DNA from 2 places in the Chryseobacterium sp. GQ58 genome. Region 1 is predicted to be linked to the other one. Evidence: riboswitches for the same ligand, from Rfam matches in the RefSeq annotation. Region 1 holds a riboswitch; the other holds the start of a gene.
The links. A riboswitch is a leader RNA that binds a small molecule or an ion and turns the genes downstream of it on or off. The one in region 1 is predicted to bind cobalamin.

Region 1 (9,053 bases):
GACATGAGTGTTTCATGTTTTTCAATTTTTATATAATTAAGTTTCTGTTTTGTTTGTCTAAAAGCATATTGGCGCCTTCGATTCCCTGCAATCCTCCTGTATGAAAACACAGAATTTTGCTTCCTTCAGAAAAATATCCTTCATCAATCAGTTCAAAAACTTTCTGCATCATTTTCCCTGTATATACAGGATCTAAAGGAAGTTTAAACTGGCTTTTAAAATCATTGATAAAACGAATGTTTTCGTCATTTATTTTACCGTAACCGCCAAAAGCTGCGTCCTTTAGATGGAAATTCCTCTTGGAAGTTAATTCCGAAATTCTATTTTCCAAAGATGAATCTTCAACTACTTTAAAACCTACAACCTTCTGATTATCTTCACAAAATTGTGAAATTCCGGCAACTGTACCTCCGGTTCCAACTGCTGTGCAAAGATAATCAAAATCTTTTGTTTCATTATTCAGCATCATTTTAATGCCCTGAACAGCATTTTGGTTCGTTCCGCCTTCAGGAATTATTAATGAATCCGGAAATTCCTGCTGCAAAAATTCGGTCAGTTTTTCTTTATGTCGATATTCTTGGCGGGTGACAAATTTCAGATTCATTCCGTTTCTTTTTGCAAAAACCAAAGTCGGATTATCACGCCATTTATTTTCCAGCTCCTCTCCTCTTATAATGCCTAAAGTTTTAATATCTGAAAGCTTTCCAACCGCAGAAACGGCAGAAATATGATTGGAGAAAGCTCCGCCAAAAGTTATAATTAATGGGTTTTCGGGTTGTCTTTCAAGATAATTATTGATATTATAAAAGAGTTTCCAATATTTATTTCCCGAAATCTGTGGATGAATCAAGTCTTCTCTTTTGATGAAAAGTCTGACTTTTTTATTAATTGAAATTTCCTGAATTGGGATAGTTTCTGTCGGAAGTTTTAATAACATTTTTATTAAATGATATTTGTTTTAACAAAGTTAGTTTTTTGATCTTAACTACCGTGTTTTGATTTCTAAAAGAAAGGATTCATGAGCTAAAATATTTTCTGAATGCCCATAATTTTCTTTTTCTGAGATAATTTAAATCATGTTCCATGGCATACGCTTCCCTTTCAAAAGAAATCGCACAATACGCCTGATACGCATTTCTCAAGCTGAAAAAATGATAATAATATTCTGCCACATAAGCAATATAAAAGAAAATAATCAATAATTCCAATTGTTGTCTCAAATGGATCTTTTCGTGGTTGATGAAAACTTTATTCCTTTTATCTTCAGGATTTTTAATGAAAATAAAAGGGTACAACGTAATGCCGTTTATTTTTGTATTTTTGAGAAACTTTTGGCACACAATTATCATATAACAAATATAAAGTTTTGATTTAACTTATGGCAAATTTTGACATCAAAGAACATGAAGACTTTTACTACAACGAGCAGGGTTACAAGGTTTTTACGGAAAAATTTCATCTCAAAAGAGGATATTGCTGTAAAAGCGGATGTAGACATTGCCCGTACGGATATGATAAAAAGACAAATACATTCATAAAAACCAAAAAAAATAAATAAAATGAGAAAATATATTTTTATTTTGCTGGCAGCGACATTAGGACTTAGCTCTTGCAGCCCTTTCAAAGTGCGTTCTGATTATGCGGAAACTGCTAATTTCACTTCTTATAAAACCTATAAAATAAGAATTGATGACCTGAAACTGAATGATATTGATAAAGACAGAGTTTTGAATGAATTGTCTAAGCAATTGCAAATGAAAGGTCTTTCCTCAGGTGAAAATCCTGATCTTATCATCAATGTAAAAGCCAATCACAAAAAAATCACAGACATCAACTCAACAAATCCTTACGGAATGTGGGGCTGGGGCGGCGGTTTTGGCTGGGGAATCGGCATGAACAGAACCTGGACGAGCAATTATAACGAAGGCGCAATTATCGTTGATATGGTCGATTCTAAAACCAATAAATTGGTTTGGCAAGGGATCGGAAGCGGAATTTCCGTAGATTCTCCAAAATCAAAACAGAAGCAAATCCCACAAATTATGGCTGAAATTATGGCCAAATATCCTCCGGGAATGAAAAGATAATTTATAAAAGTTTTAAAATATATAAAAGCCAGCACAAATTTGTGCTGGCTTTTTTTAGTTAAGATAATTTTAGTCAAACATAAAACTGCATTTCTACAGTTTTATAATTATTTTAAGATTATTGTCCTTGCAATTCTCTTATTCTTTCCTGCATCAATTCCTGATCAGTTATTGCTTCCCATCCGAAAACAATACCCGAAATAATTATTGAAATTATATACAAAGTACTCAAAGCAATACCGATAATACTTAAAATTCTACCTGTTTTCAAGTTGTTATAATCCGAATACAAGCCTGGGTTTTGCTGATACAACGCGTTGTCTTTTTTGTAAAGCACAAGGCCGATGATTCCCGTGATCAATCCCGGAATACCATAGCAACAACAAGCGACAATAGATACGATTCCAAGTACAAGTACTGCTGTAGCGTTGGGTAATTTTTGTTGATTCATAATTTAATTTTTTAATGTTTAGTTTTAAGTTTATATATGTAAAAAATGTTTATAAAAATAAGAAAATACCATGATTAGTGAGTTAATAATTGCTAAAAAAATCAAGATTTGTCCATAATTTCTTTTTTTATCAATAAAACTCACTGCTACAAAGAAAAAAAACAACAATAAAGTATATACTGCAGGAAACATCTGAAGGGCTTCGGAAAACTTTCCCTGAAAAACCAAAAGAATGGCTCTTTGCGTCCCACAGCCAAAACATTCTATTCCTAAAAATTTTTTACTGGGACACGACAGCATAAAGTCTTCTATCTTCATAATCTGGTTTTTTGATTTATTGCTGCTAAAATTAAGAAGAAATTTTGGCTCTCAAGTACTGATGTGGAAAAAAGCATTCATTATTCGTTTCAAATGAGCCCTGCACTGCCAGATAAGGGTTTCTTAAGATTTCTCTTGCAACAAAAACCAGGTCGGCATCACGTTTTTGAAGGATTTCTTCTGCTTGTTCAGTATTGGTGATCAATCCAACTGCCCCGGTTTTTACATCTGCTATATTTTTCACCTGTGATGAAAATGGAACCTGATAACCGTCAAAAACAGAAATTTTTGCACCATGAATATTTCCGCCACTCGAAACATCGATCAAATCAACCGAATGGTTTTTTAAAACTTTTGCCAGTTGAACACTGTCATTAATATCCCACCCGCTTTCGGCATATTCCGTTCCTGAAATTCTCACGAAAAGTGCTACATTTTCATTCAGTTCTTCATTTACGGCATCTACAATTTCCAATAAAAAACGGGTTCTGTTTTCAAAGCTTCCGCCATATTCGTCTGTTCTTACATTAGATAAAGGCGACAAAAACTGATGAATCAGATATCCGTGCGCACCATGAATTTCAATCACATCAAATCCTGCATTTACCGCTCTTTTCGCCGCATCTTTAAAATTCTGAATTAATTCTTTAATCTCTTCCAATGACAATACATGCGGAATCCTTTCATTCGGATGATAAGGAATCGCACTTGGAGCAATCGTTTCCCAGCCTTCTTCTACAGGAATTTGGACGTTATTCCATGTTGAGCCTTTTCTTCCGGCGTGTGCAATCTGAATCCCAATTTTACTTTCAGAATTTGAATGAACAAAATCAACAATTTTTTTAAGTTTTTCCGCCTGTTCGTCATTCCAGATTCCCATGCAATGATTGGTGATCCTGCCGCGTGGCTCCACTCCGGTTGCTTCAACAATTATCAAACCTGTTCCGCCTTGAGCACGGCTTCCGTAATGTACAAAGTGAAAATCGTTTGCCACACCATTTTCGCATGAATACATACACATCGGTGACATTACCCATCGGTTTTTCAGCTCTACATTTCTAAATTTTATTGGAGAATATAACATTGATTTTTATTTTTTAAAAGTTTAAAATTACGAAATTAGTCTCAGTAAATTATATTGTCAGCTTCACGAAAAAGGGTTACATTTATCGCCCTTTCTACAGAAACAAAATGAAAAAAAATATACAGATCGTTTACGAACATTTCAAAAGCAGCAGCGAGCTTAATGCAACAGAAAAAACTCTTTTTGAAAGAGCAAAATCAGCACGCGAAAAAGCTTATGCACCTTATTCAAATTTTCTGGTGGGATGCGCAATATTGCTGGAAAACGGCGAAATCTATTCCGGGAATAATCAGGAAAATGCGGCGTTTCCTTCAGGGCTTTGTGCCGAAAGAACGGCTTTATTCTGGATTGGTGCTAATTTCCCAAATGAAAAGATCAAGAAGATCTTCGTTATCGGCGGACCGCGAGAATTTTCAGAAAAAAATCCGCCAATTCCACCATGTGGAGCATGCCGACAAAGCTTGATGGAATACGAAACAAAACAGAATGAAAATATCGACCTTTACTTCTCCAATCTGAATGAAGAAGTCTTTAAAGTAGGTTCCATTAAAGATCTTTTGCCATTTTATTTTGATTCTACTTTTTTGTAACGATCAAAACTTTAATTATTTAACCATTAAGATTCGATAAGAGTTTTAGATAAATTAAGATTAAATTATTCTAATTTATTAAGCGAATTCATTGTGAAACTTAATATTCATAAAGTCTAAAAAAATTCTTAATGGTTTAAATTCAATATAAACTTCTATTTCTTTTTAAAAAACTATATTTGCAAAAATTTTGGTTTCCAAGCTATTGGAAATAATAGGGAATTGGGCGAAAATCCCAAGCTGTCCCCGCAACTGTAAATCGTATGTAAGATTTTCTACAGAAACCACTGTCAACACGGGAAGGTGTAGAAAAAACGAAAGTCAGGAGACCTGCCAGAATTTAAACTTAATTAATGATTGCTTTCGGAGGAAAAGTAAAAAATAATATGGGTATAAAAAGATTTTCTGCTTTGCTTTTTGTGTCATTCAATTTTTCTTTGTGCTTTGGACAGGAGAAAACTATTGACACTGTATATGTTTTTGATAATCAAATGAATAAGGTAAAACTTTTTCATAAGATCACTACGCTGGCTCCAGCTGATATTCAAAAAAATTCATCTAATCTTTCTGAAGTTTTACGATTTCAATCTCCTGTTTATATTAAAGAAAATGGTCGTGGCGCTGTTTCTTCGCCTTCATTTCGGGGAACAACGGCTCAGCAAACGGCATTTGTGTGGAACGGTATCAATATCAATTCCCAGTTTTTGGGACAAGGCGATGTGAACAATATTGCTCTTTTCGGATATGACCAGATGGAAATAAAATCGGGCGGCGGAAGTGTAATTTACGGAAGCGGCGCGATTGGAGGAAGTATTCATTTAAATAATGATTTAAGCTTTAATAAAGGTTTCAGCGGAACTTTTAATTCTGAAATTGCTTCTTTCGGTACATTTAATAATTTTCTGAAAGCTTCTTTTAGCAATGATAAATTCAGCTTTAAAGTTTCCGGAAATTATCTGATCAGCCAGAATGATTATGAAGTTCCGGAGGAAAATTACATTAACAGAAACGGAAAATTTCACAACACAACTTATAATGTCGGGATTTCTTATAAGATTGCAAAAAACCAGACAATTTCGTGGCAAAGCCAGTTTTATGATGCGACTCAAAACTATCCTATTTTTACAGAAAACGGAAATAAAAGCAGATATGAAGCGCAGACTTTAAGGAGCCTCATCTCTTGGGACATCAACAAAAGCAAACTTTCAAACAGCTTAAAAGCAGCTTACACAGAAGATAATTTTCAATATTTCGGAACTTATAACAGCGGCGGAAGTAATAAAAATTACATTATAAAAAACGACTTTAATTATTTTATCAATTCGAAATGGAATGTGAATATTATTGGAGAATTTCAACAAAATCAAGGTGAAGGCGTAGGAACTTCCGGAATTGGAAATATAAGCAGAAATGTAGGTTCTGTTGCGGGTTTATTACGATATTTTACAACGTCAAACCTACGTTTTGAAGCAGGAATAAAGAAAGATTTTGTGGAAGGTTTCAGCTCACCGGTTTTATATTCTTTTTCGGGAAAATGGCAAGCCACCAATTGGTATAATTTTAATTTAAACTTTTCTAAAAACTTCAGGTTTCCTTCATTTAACGATTTGTATTGGCAGCCGGGCGGAAATCCTGATCTGAAGCCCGAAAATTCTGTTCAATCAGATATGAATCATGAGTTTAAAGCCGGAGATTTTAAACTGACGATAAGTCCATATTACATCCGTATCAATGACATGATCCGTTGGCTGGATACAGGTTTGGGTTATTGGTCGCCATTCAACACCAACAAAGTTGAATCTTACGGACTGGAATCACAATTGACTTACGAAAAACAGTTTAATCAACATTTTATTAAGCTGAATGCAGGTTATATTTATACCAAATCAACAGATTTAGAAACACAAAAGCAACTGACATACGTTCCTTTGCATAAAGTTTTTGGTAATGCAGATTATCAATATAAATTTTTGAAGGTTTATGCACAGGGAATGTTCAACGGATTGACTTATACGACTTCTGACGAAAGCAGGAAATACGCTTTATATCCCTATTTTGTTTTAAATGCAGGAGTTTCTGCCACACTTTTAAAGAAATATATTGTAGGCATAAAGGTGAACAATATCACCGATACTGTTTATAAAACGGTAGCTTATTATCCTTTGCCAAAAAGAAATTACAGTATAACAGCATCTATAAATTTTTAACTTTAATATATTATGAAAATAACTAGATTTTTGCAGCTTATTTTTGCATTCATTTTACTTTTTAATGTTTCTTGTACTTCTGAGTTTGAACAAACTTTAGAACCCATCACTTACGGAAACGGATACTTCATCACCAATGAAGGAAGCTTTAATAAGCCTGACGCAGAAGTAAGTTTTGTAACACAAGATTTGAATTTTTTGCAGAACGACATTTACAAAGCAAACAATAATGAAAATTTAGGCGACGTGCTTCAGACAATGGCTTTCAATGGAAGCAAAGCTTATCTTGTGCTGAATAATTCAAATGCAATTCAGGTTGTAGATCGTGTAACTTTTAAAAAGCAGGCTACGGTAACCGCAAATCTTGTAAATCCGAGATATATTGCATTTTCGGGAAGTCAGTATTTCGTGACAAATAACAACTTTGGAAATGTGATGAAATTAAATGTATATAACAGTGATAATAATTCATTTGTAACAAGCATCAATTTCCAAAGAGCAGCTGAAAAACTAGTAGAGGCTAACGGAAGAATCGTAGTACAAACTGACGGTGTAAAGTACGACGCTAACTTTAATGAATTACCAACAGGATATACTATTACAATTGTAAATCCTTCAACAAATGTTATTGAAAATACAGTAACACTTCCAAATAACGGAATTATCAGAGATCTGGTTTCTTACAATGGTGATGCGTATGTGCTTGCTTCAGGAGGTGCAGATTCATATATTTATAAGATCAATTCTTCAGCTGGAACGTTTACAACAACTACACTTACAGGAATTGCAAAGGCACAAAAACTGAGAATCGATTCGAATAAGTTTTATTTTAATGACAATACCAACAAAATTTATTCAATGAGCCTGAATTCTACAACGATACCAACAATTCCACTTGTGACATCAACAGGAAATGCATATGGATTCAACGTTATTGACGGTAGAATTTTTGTTTCTGATGCCAGCTTTACGGGACCAAGCAAAGTAAATATTTACAATGCTGCAAGCGGTTTGCTTTTAACGACTTTCAATGCGGGAATTGGAACCAATGGTTTTTATAAAAACTAAAAAATACTTCATTAAATACTTCGGGCGGTTTCGTAGAAACCGCCCGATTTTTTATGCATCTATTAAGTTATAGTGACAAGCCCAATTTCTCAGCTTCGCCAATCACAAATTTTCTTGCTTCTTCTTTTTCATTAGGAATTTCACCTTCCAAAATAGCTTCCTTTACTTTTTCTTTTAAAACACCAATTTCCCGTCCGGGTTTCAGGTTAAACATTTGCATGATTTCTTCTCCGGAAATTGGTGGCTGAAAATTTCGTACCTGATCTTTTTCTTCAACTTCTTTTATTTTAACAGCAACATATTCAAAATTTTTCTTGAATTTATCCTGTTTTTTTGAGTTTTTGGTTGTAATATCTGCTTTACAAAGCGTAAACAAATCTTCCAGATCTTCGCCTGCGTCAAATAACAATCTTCTCAATGCAGAATCTGAAGCGTCATCCGTAATCAAAGCGATCGGACGTGAAGAAAGCTTTACCATTTTCTGAACATATTTCATATCCGGACCTAAAGGCAACTTCAGCTTCTGGAAAATATTTTTTGTCATTTTTGAACCTAAAAACTCATGTCCGTGGAAAGTCCAGCCCGTTCCTTCAACGAACTTTTTTGTCGGAGCTTTTCCGATATCATGAAGCAAAGCCGACCAACGAAGCCAAAGATTATCTGTGTTTTCAGAAATATTGTCAACAACTTCCAAGGTATGATAAAAATTATCTTTGTGGGTTTGTCCTTCCACTTCTTCTATTCCTTTCAGCTCGATCAATTCAGGAATAATCAATTTCATTAAACCTGTTTCTTCCATCAATCTCAATCCGACTGACGGTTTTTCAGAAAGCATGATTTTATTAAATTCAACCATAATTCTTTCCATCGAAACAATTTTGATTCTTTCTGCTTCCTTTTTAATAGCATTTAATGATTTTTCTTCAATTTTAAAATTTAAAGTCGAAGCAAAACGTACCGCTCTCATCATTCTCAACGGATCGTCGGAATAGGTTTGAGCAGGTTCTAAAGGTGTTTTCAGAATTCCTTTTTCCAGGTCGTCAATTCCATTAAAAGGATCAATTAATTCCCCGAAATTATCTTTATTTAAAGAAATTGCCATCGCATTGATGGTAAAATCTCTTCTTTTTTGATCGTCTTCAATTGTTCCGCCTTCTACTTCAGGTTTGCGGCTGTTTTCGGTATAGCTTTCTTTTCTGGCTCCTACAAACTCAAGCTCAAGATCTTTATACCTGATCATTGCTGTTC
Region 2 (9,053 bases), on a different contig from region 1:
GTAAGACGGAAAATCACTCAACAGTTGAAAAAAGAAGATGTCATTGAAAAAATCTCCGAAACCAATGATAAAATAGAGGAAAAACGCAAAAGTGACCGCGCCGTCTGGATGAAAATCGGGCAAAGGGTAAGAATTACGGGAAGCACAAGCGTCGGAACAATCGAGAAAATTTCGAAAAATAAAGTGACCGTGAATTACGGAACTTTCAAGACGACGATTGATGCGGATGAATTGGAGCGGATTTAATTATAATTTTTTAAAAAGCGAGCGTTAAAAAGCGAGCGTCAAAACGCTCGCTTCTGTTTTTATTTCTTGATAACTTTCAATTTTAATGCTTTCAAACTGTCATTTGCAATTAATAAATGGTTTAGAAGAATTGAAGTATTTTAATTATCTTCCGAAAAATAATTAATTTATATATTTGGGCAAATATTATTTCGATGACTTTCATGAACAAGACCATTTATTTATTGATTTTCAGTATTTTTTGTTTTGCATTTTTAAAGGCGCAAAATAAAGTTCCGTTTGCTGTTGTAAAAGCTGAAGACGGATACGCGAATGTACGCGTACATAAAGAAGACTACAGAAAAATTGTAGATAAAGTGCGCATGCGTAAAGGTGATGTTTTTGTTTATGTAAAGCCTGCACCAGGTGAAACGGATTGGATTTGGATCAAATATCCTGAAAAACCTGAAGTCGAAAAACCATTCATGAGATACGACAGCCTGAATAAAGAAGGCATGGTAAATAAAGATCGAATTGCTTTTGTTGATCAATTGCCAAAATTCACTCCTTCTATGTCCAAAAACGGAAGATCAATTATTTTTACAGACAACAACAATCCTAAAATACCGACAAACCAAAGAACAAAAGTCACTATCGACATTTATCCTTCAAGCGCAAAATTTAAAAAACAGGAAAAAGACGAAGAAGGTAACATCATTAAAATCGATAAACAAAAAACGTGGGGAATCGGTAAAGAACTTCCGGAAGATTTAAAGGAAATCAAATCAGTACGAGTGCAGCAGCCCGGAAGAGGTTCCGTTTTTGTAAGAGAAGCCATTAAAAACATGTTTAATCCAACAATGGATTTTGAAAACATGGGCGTGACTTCTATTGATAACGATCATATTTTTCTTTATATGATCAATGGTTCCGGTGAAAATCAATATATAACACTTTGGGCCATAAAGGAAGGAAGAGTAATGAGCCAAATTGTTTTTAATAATCCTGAATAAATAAAAGGTTATTTCATTAATATTCTTAATTTTGTTTCCGAAATAAAGTTTTACACTTTATTCATCAGAAATTGGTTCTGTTTAAGTACAGATTAAAAGGGAATCGTGTGAAAATCACGAGCTGTCGCGCAACTGTAAGTGACAAAGTCTTTATTAGCAAATCCACTGTGCAAAGCATGGGAAGGAAATAAAGATGTTACAAGTCAGGAGACCTGCCTATTTCTTAGACAAAAACTTTCGCGATTTGAAGTTTGTTGATCTGATAGTTTTATTGCAGAAATTTCTTATTTCTGTGGCTGTTTGTTTCAATATATTTCATTTTCGCTTTAATTAATAATGAAATATGACTACAGAAGAAAGAATTGAAGCATCGGAAACCAGAATCTTTAAAGCCGTTTTCCCCAACACGACCAATCATTATGATACTCTTTTCGGAGGTACAGCGATGCAGCTGATGGATGAAGTAGCTTTCATCACCGCTACCCGATTTGCCAGAAAACGTGTGGTAACCGTAAGCAGCGACAAAATTGATTTCAATAAACCTATTCCTGCCGGAACAATTGTTGAACTGATCGGAAAAGTTTCCCATGTCGGAAAAACAAGTATGAAAGTAAATGTTGAGATCTACACCGAGCAAATGTATTCTTACGAAAGAGAAAGAGCAATTGTCGGCGATTTTACTTTTGTGGCGATTGATGAATTTAAGAAACCAATTCAAATACTATAAATTTTCAGAAGGTTTCGGCGGGCTTTGCCCGCCGAAACAAATTATTTCACAACCTTTTCAGTTTCTAGATTTTTTATCATTAAATATTGAAAGGCTTCTCCCATTTCATCAGAAGCTTGGATGATTGCATTCTCCAACATATTCCTGATCTGTTTTTCAGTTACGGCTGCTTCCGTCCAACTTTTTCCTGAAGTGTGAGAATTTAAAATAAAAGGCATTATTCTGTCGATGGCACAAGCAAAAATTGCGTCAGGAGTCTGTTCTTCTTCAAATTCAAGCCAAAGATTAAAAAACTCTGAACGTAAAGGCTCATCTAAAATTCCAAAAATATTTTGAGCTGAAATTTTCTCTCTTTCAAACTTTCCAATCATTGCAGCTTCATCAAATAAAAAGGTGTCTCCAGCTTCAATTTCAACCAAATCATGAATCGAAAGCATTCGGATGACTCTTAAAAGATCAATGTCTGCCCTGTTTTTAGCATACGGAAAAAGTATTTGAGCTAAAATGATGATCTGCCACGAATGTTCGGCGGTATTTTCTCTTCTGGAATCGTCTGCATTATAGTTTCTTCTTTGCACGTTTTTTAAGGCGTCGATGGCCAGAATAAAATCGATTTCTTTCTGAATTTTCATATTTTAATCTTCTTTATAATATACACTTATAGGATAATCTTTTGTAGTGGTTGTCCATTTATCATCTATAAATTCACGTTTTGTAACGATTACCCTTTCTCCGCCGGTTGCATCTTCTTCCAATTCGTAAACTTTAAACAAGCCTTTTTGCGGAAGAACGGTATATTCCTCGGTCAGATGCCAGCAACATCCTGATTTTGAATAGGTAATTAATCTTTTACGTTCAGAATCTGTATTAAACATTCCAAGATTTTCGTGGGCGAGAGTTGTCAGTTCTTCACTTGGAACAAATTGTTTTTTAGTAATATTAAAAACATAAACATCATACGAAGGTCCGCCGTATCCGCTTTCGTTTCCGTTTCTGATGGCAATATCTTCGGTTCCGTCAAAATTAAAATCTTCAAAGATCAAAGGACTTTGTTCATTATATAATTGAATGATATTTGCTGTCGGTTTTTGATGTTCATTTAAATAAAAATTCAGATTATCGGAAGTTAAAGTCTGAAATTTTTTAGAATTCTTATCAAACAATTCAATGCTCGCTTTTCCGTTGCATTCATTGTTTTCACAGTTTTCAACATCAATTTTAATGTTATAATTCTTTGAAGCATCATTCAATTCAAAATGGTTTTGACCAAAAGCAATTGTTCCAAAAAGGATGAATGGTAATAGAAATTTAGGATTTATCATAAGTGTATTTTCACGAAGTTCGGTCTAGTTTATATGCAAAAATAATTGTTTTGATTTTAAGCTATTTAAATGATTAATTGTAATTTTAAAGGAAATATTTGATATGGATTCAAAATTCAATTATCCGACGGAAATTAAAGGAAAAAGAAAGTTGTATTCTTTATTTAAAGGAGTAAAAAATCCTTTGGAAGTTATCAGCGGAAACCATGAATTTGCGGGTGACAATTATTACATCAAAGCAAGCTTTACCAACAAAAATTTTATTTTTTCTCAAGATAAAGAATTTACAGAATATATTTTAAAACAAAATCATAAAAATTATTATAAATCTGAAATCCAATCTGTCACTTTAGGAAAATATCTTGGAAACGGGTTGCTCACCAACAACGGAAAAGACTGGCTGAAACAAAGAAGATTGATCCAACCCGGTTTTAGCAAAGCAAAAATTGCAAATCTGGTTTCTATTATGGAAGAAGAAATTGACAAATCTTTCCAAGCATTTGATACGGAAAGTGAGCTCGATTTATACGATTTCTTTCATACGCTGGCTTTTAATATTGTTGCTAAAACACTTTTCAGTTCTGATATTGATGAAAATACAGTAAAAGAATTGGGCAAAAATATCACAGAAATACAGGAAGTTTTTGCTAAAGAAGTTCGCCTGCCTTTTTATTCCCAAATTTTGAAACTTTTGGGAGTTATTGATAAAAACATTGAGAAAAGTAAGAGATCAAAAGCAATTATTCAGGGAGTTTTGGATAAAAGAAGAAATTCGGGAGAAGAAAAAAGTGACCTGCTGGATATGCTTATTCAAACACGATATGAAGATACACAACTTCCGATGTCCGATGAGCAGCTGGTTGATGAAATGCTTATTCTTTTTATTGCGGGCCACGAAACGACAGCGAATGCTTTAAGCTTTATTTTCTTTGAAATCAGCCAAAATCCCAAAGCCGAGGAAAAACTAAAACAGGAAATAGCAGAAGAAGGTGAAAATATCTTTACAACTGAAAGCCTGATGAAAAAATCTTTCACTTCAAACGTTATCAAAGAAGCGATGCGTCTGCATTCTCCGGCTTGGGCAATTGATCGCCAGGCTTTAGAGAATGACAGCTTTAAAGAATATTCTTGGCCAAAAGATACTTTAATCATTCTTTATATAACCGGGCTTCACAGAAATCCGAAATATTGGGAACAGCCAAATTCATTTATTCCGGAACGTTTTGACGATGAAAGCGCAAAGAATTTTGCTTATTATCCTTTTGGAGCAGGCCCGCGACTTTGCATCGGCGAACACTTTGCAATGATGGAAATGGCTCTTATCATCCGTAAATTTTACAGGAAATTCAGTTTTATATCATATCAGAAACAATTGGATAAAAAAGCACTTGTCACGCTAAGACCTACAAGTTTAAAAGGAAGAATTATTAATAATTTGCCGTAATTATCTTATAATCTTTATTCATAAGATTTAGCAATAAAAAATAATTATATTGGTTATCAGACAGTTAACTTATTTATTTATATTTTTTCACTACTTTGTATTGCATATTACCATTTTAATTACATATCTTTGTAATGTAAAATCGGAATAAGATCAACTAGCTAGGATTTTGATTCTGATTGACAATAACTAATTAATAAAAACTTATTAAGATGAATACTGAAAATACCAAAGCGCAAATGCGAAAAGGAATTCTGGAATTCTGTATTTTAAGTCTCATCAATCATCGCGAAATGTATGTTTCCGACTTAATAGATGAACTCAAAAAAGGAAAACTGGACGTAGTGGAAGGAACACTTTATCCTCTTCTTACAAGACTGAAAAACGGAGAATTTCTCTCTTACAGATGGGAAGAATCTACGGGAGGCCCGCCAAGAAAATATTACCAGATGACAGAAAAAGGGAAAATGTTTTTGGACGAACTTCAAAATACCTGGAAAGAACTGACAGATTCTGTAAACCAAATCACTCAAAAATTTTAAAAAACAAAGCTATGAACAAGACACTCTCAATAGGACTCGCAGGTTTTTCTTTTACGATAGAAGAACACGCATATATAAAGCTCAGCGATTATCTTAATGCTCTGAGAAGCTCTTTGGACGCTTCGGAAGCAGATGAGGTAATGCATGACATAGAAATAAGAATGGTTGAAATCTTCAGAGATTCTTTAGGAAAACGCGAAGTAATCAACGATACAGACGTAGAAAGAGTAATCGCACAGATCGGTTCTCCGGAAAAAATTGAAGAACAGGAAGAAGCATATTATTCTGAAAAAAATACTAAGAAAACATATTCTTCAGGAACAGAACATACTGATAAAAAACAATTGTTCCGTGATCCTGAAAGACAAAAAATCGCCGGTGTTTGCGCAGGTCTGGCTCATTATGTAGGAATGGATATTACCGCAATGAGAGCAATCTGGTTAGGAATTTTTGTTTTAGGAATTTTTACAGCAGCTATTTCTTCTTCATTAATTGCGTTGCTTTACATTATTCTTTGGATTGTTTTACCAAAAGCAGAAACTGCCGCAGATTTTTTGAAAATGAAAGGAAAGCCTATGAATTTCGATAATTTAAAAGAGGAATCTAATAAACTGGTTCAGTTCGCCAACGAATCTACACAAAGAGTTGGTGAAATCTATATCGAAAACAAACCTTACATCAACAATGCGGGAAGCGGGATTTGGAATGTAATCCGTTACGTTTTGGGCGCTATTTTCGCACTGATTTCATTTTCTTGCTTAATAGGAGTTTTTGTAGTCTTCGGATTTATGGGAACAGACAATTTTCCTCCAATCAGCGAAATGGATTTCTATTTTGACAGTGACGGAATGAAATATGTGATCATGACAATGATTGTTTTAGGAAGCTTGATTCCTGCCATGATCTTCGGATTACTAAGCATTAAATTGATTTCGCCAAAAACAAAACTGAGAAATACAGGTTGGGTATTGGGAGCATTAGTTCTTGCACTGATTGGAATCTCAACTTACTTTGGAATAAGCATGGCAAAAAAAGATATGTTTTTCAAAGGCCATAAAGAAGATACGGAAGAAATCGCAATTCCTACAACATCAGACAGCATTTATGTTGACGTGAAGCAGATTACCATTCCACAAAACTTTATCGGATATAAAGACAATGTTTATTCAGATAAAGTTTCGGTTTTCGAAAAAGACTGGATTCATATTGATGTGACAAGAAAAGCAGATATAAAAACGCCTTATTTAATCATTAAAAAAGAGGCTAAAGGTTACAATATTCCTTTAAATGCAAGCGTTCCTGTGGAGATTGTAGGTAATAAAATAATTCTTCCAAACTATATTAAATACCCTTACGATCATCGTTTCAGAGATTACAGCATCGATTATGAGTTGGTAATTCCTCAAAACGCAGTTGTAATTCCTTTAAAGAAAGATCAGATAAATTTTGACGGAGATACCGACGGAAACGGAATCAACGATAACGATGAAGATCAGGACAGCGAAGAAGGAAATATTCAGATTGAAAAAAATAAAATATCAATCAACGGTTCTACCATCGAATACAATGAAAACGATAAGGACAGCGTAATCATCAATGGCAAAAAATATCCTAAATCTGAAGCCAAAAAAGTAATGGATTCTATGAAATTCAATATCGATAAAATGAAAGATGTAGACATCAAAATAAAAGACGATAAAGGAGAGATTTCTATTAAAACCAAATAATTAAACTTGAGAGAGTGGCAGAAGGTGTGGATGAATGGCAACTGTTTGAAATTCACACTCTTCTTCTCTCCAAAAGATTAAAAAAATATCAACATTTAGTGGTTTATAACTCAAAATTGTTATATATTCGTAAAAAAATTTAACCCTCACACAAAAACATCAAACCATGGTACAACTAGTTTTAGAAATTGCAGTAAAAATCGCAGATTTAATTAGCGGTTTATTTTAAGAGCCACAATATTTCAATATATTTGTAGAGTATAACCAAATTGGTTATACTTTTTTTGTTTAAAATAAACTCATGAAAAAGCTATTAGGGAAACTGATTTTGAAAATTGTAGGCTGGAAAGTTGTTTTACACGGCGATGTAAACAGTCTCAACAGATGTGTTCTTGTAGTTGCACCGCACACCCACAATTCTGAATATATTCTTGGAAATCTTGCCTATTGGTCTTTAGAAAAACCTCTGAAAATCATTATTAAAGATGCCCACACCAAAGCCTGGTATGGTTCTGTTGTAAAAAATTTAGGCGGTATCGGTATCGACAGAAGCCAAAAAAATGATTTGGTTAATTTTGTAGTCAAAGAGTTTGAAAAAGACAGTTTCAGTCTGGTAATTACCCCTGAAGGCACAAGAAGCTGGGTTCCAAAATGGAGAAAAGGTTTTTATCATATGGCTTTAGCGGCAAAAGTTCCTATTGTTTTGGCGGCAGGAGATTTTAAGAGAAAGACAATGTTTCTCGGTTATACAATTCCGTATGAAAGAATAGTTTCCGCCCCTTTTTCTGAAATTATGGACGAGATTCAAAATTATTATATTAAAAACGATATCGTTCCGAAAATTCCTGAAAACTGGAACCCGAATATCAGCGGAAGTGAGTAATTATTTATTACCAATTATACATTAATCATAAAAATATGCAAGGAACTAAAGAAGAGATTTTAGAATTTCTCAATAATTGGGGAAAGGAAACGATGGCAAAAGCCATTGAAATAAAATTTACAGATATCGATTTGGAAAACGAAACGCTTACCGCAACAATGCCGGTTCAGCCAAAAGTACATCAACCGTTCGGGATTCTGCATGGCGGAGCAAGTTGTGCTTTAGCCGAAACCTTGGGTTCAAGCCTTTCTAATATTTTTATAGACAATGATAAATTTTATGGTGTTGGAACAAATATTAATTCAAATCACCTGAAAAGCAAAAAAGACGGCGTAGTTACAGGAACCGCACGCTTTATTAGAAAAGGAAAAACAATGCATGTTTCCGAAATTGAAATTCGTGACGAAAACGGAGATTTAATCAATCACACAACAATGACCAATAATATTCTGAACAGATAAATTATTAATTACAATACATAAGGCTCAATTTTGAGTCTTTTTTTATATACCTGCTGCAACTTTTTTATATTTTTTCATCTTATAAATGATTATAACAATAAAATTATTAATTATGAAAAAGTCTTTACTTCTATTTTTATGTTCTTTATTTTTAATCCTGCATTCATGCAGCGATAATGAAGAAAACGTAACGAATAATGTTCCAATCAACGTACAGCTGATTGGTAAAGGAAATATAATGGGCGATTATCTCACGCAACAAAACACCGTCATTACAAACTCTACAGAGTGGAATAATCTTCTCAACGACTTAAACAGCGCCAATAATGTTTCGGATGGCTTCACGGAAACCAACATTGATTTTAACCAATATATGGTCATTGCAGTAATTGATGAAGTTTATCCCAATGGCGGGCATTCTATTGACATCATTACAGCAACTGAAATGCAGCAAAATATCGTTGTTGAAGTAGAAAAATTATTAACAGGTAACGCCACAAGCGTTGTTACACAGCCTTATCATATCGTGAAAATACTAAAAAGCACAAAACCGGTTTTATTTCAATAAATTAGTCTGCAACTTTTTCAGTTTTTTTCATCTTATAATAAAACAACCATGAAAAACTTAATTTTACCTTTTATTTTAATGTTGACGTTTGTGTTTTCTTGTAGAAGTGAGAATGATGAAATGCTTGAAAAAAAAGTTGCA

Region 2: linked by a shared signal. The riboswitch ahead of AC6CHK_RS11070 (acyl-CoA thioesterase) and the one ahead of AC6CHK_RS14295 (TonB-dependent receptor plug domain-containing protein) in region 1 are both predicted to bind cobalamin.

What each region holds. Positions count from the first base shown of each region.
Region 1 is NZ_JCAXEH010000006.1:64,351-73,403, forward strand. Features, by position in the region: gene AC6CHK_RS14255 (1-aminocyclopropane-1-carboxylate deaminase/D-cysteine desulfhydrase) at 29-937, opposite strand; gene AC6CHK_RS14260 (hypothetical protein) at 1,017-1,349, opposite strand; gene AC6CHK_RS14265 (C1orf53 family protein) at 1,379-1,558, shown strand; gene AC6CHK_RS14270 (DUF4136 domain-containing protein) at 1,560-2,087, shown strand; gene AC6CHK_RS14275 (CCC motif membrane protein) at 2,206-2,538, opposite strand; gene AC6CHK_RS14280 (DUF2752 domain-containing protein) at 2,569-2,856, opposite strand; gene namA (NADPH dehydrogenase NamA) at 2,888-3,940, opposite strand; gene AC6CHK_RS14290 (cytidine deaminase) at 4,048-4,530, shown strand; cobalamin riboswitch at 4,705-4,882, shown strand; gene AC6CHK_RS14295 (TonB-dependent receptor plug domain-containing protein) at 4,884-6,737, shown strand; gene AC6CHK_RS14300 (DUF5074 domain-containing protein) at 6,750-7,805, shown strand; gene AC6CHK_RS14305 (CCA tRNA nucleotidyltransferase) at 7,873-9,053, opposite strand, start outside.
Region 2 is NZ_JCAXEH010000003.1:678,705-687,757, forward strand. Features, by position in the region: gene AC6CHK_RS11060 (endonuclease MutS2) at 1-246, shown strand, start outside; gene AC6CHK_RS11065 (hypothetical protein) at 450-1,238, shown strand; cobalamin riboswitch at 1,294-1,472, shown strand; gene AC6CHK_RS11070 (acyl-CoA thioesterase) at 1,582-1,965, shown strand; gene AC6CHK_RS11075 (HD domain-containing protein) at 2,007-2,597, opposite strand; gene AC6CHK_RS11080 (XAC2610-related protein) at 2,601-3,287, opposite strand; gene AC6CHK_RS11085 (cytochrome P450) at 3,391-4,731, shown strand; gene AC6CHK_RS11090 (PadR family transcriptional regulator) at 4,944-5,273, shown strand; gene AC6CHK_RS11095 (PspC domain-containing protein) at 5,285-7,000, shown strand; gene AC6CHK_RS11100 (1-acyl-sn-glycerol-3-phosphate acyltransferase) at 7,302-7,883, shown strand; gene AC6CHK_RS11105 (PaaI family thioesterase) at 7,919-8,344, shown strand; gene AC6CHK_RS11110 (protease complex subunit PrcB family protein) at 8,457-8,912, shown strand; gene AC6CHK_RS11115 (hypothetical protein) at 8,961-9,053, shown strand, end outside.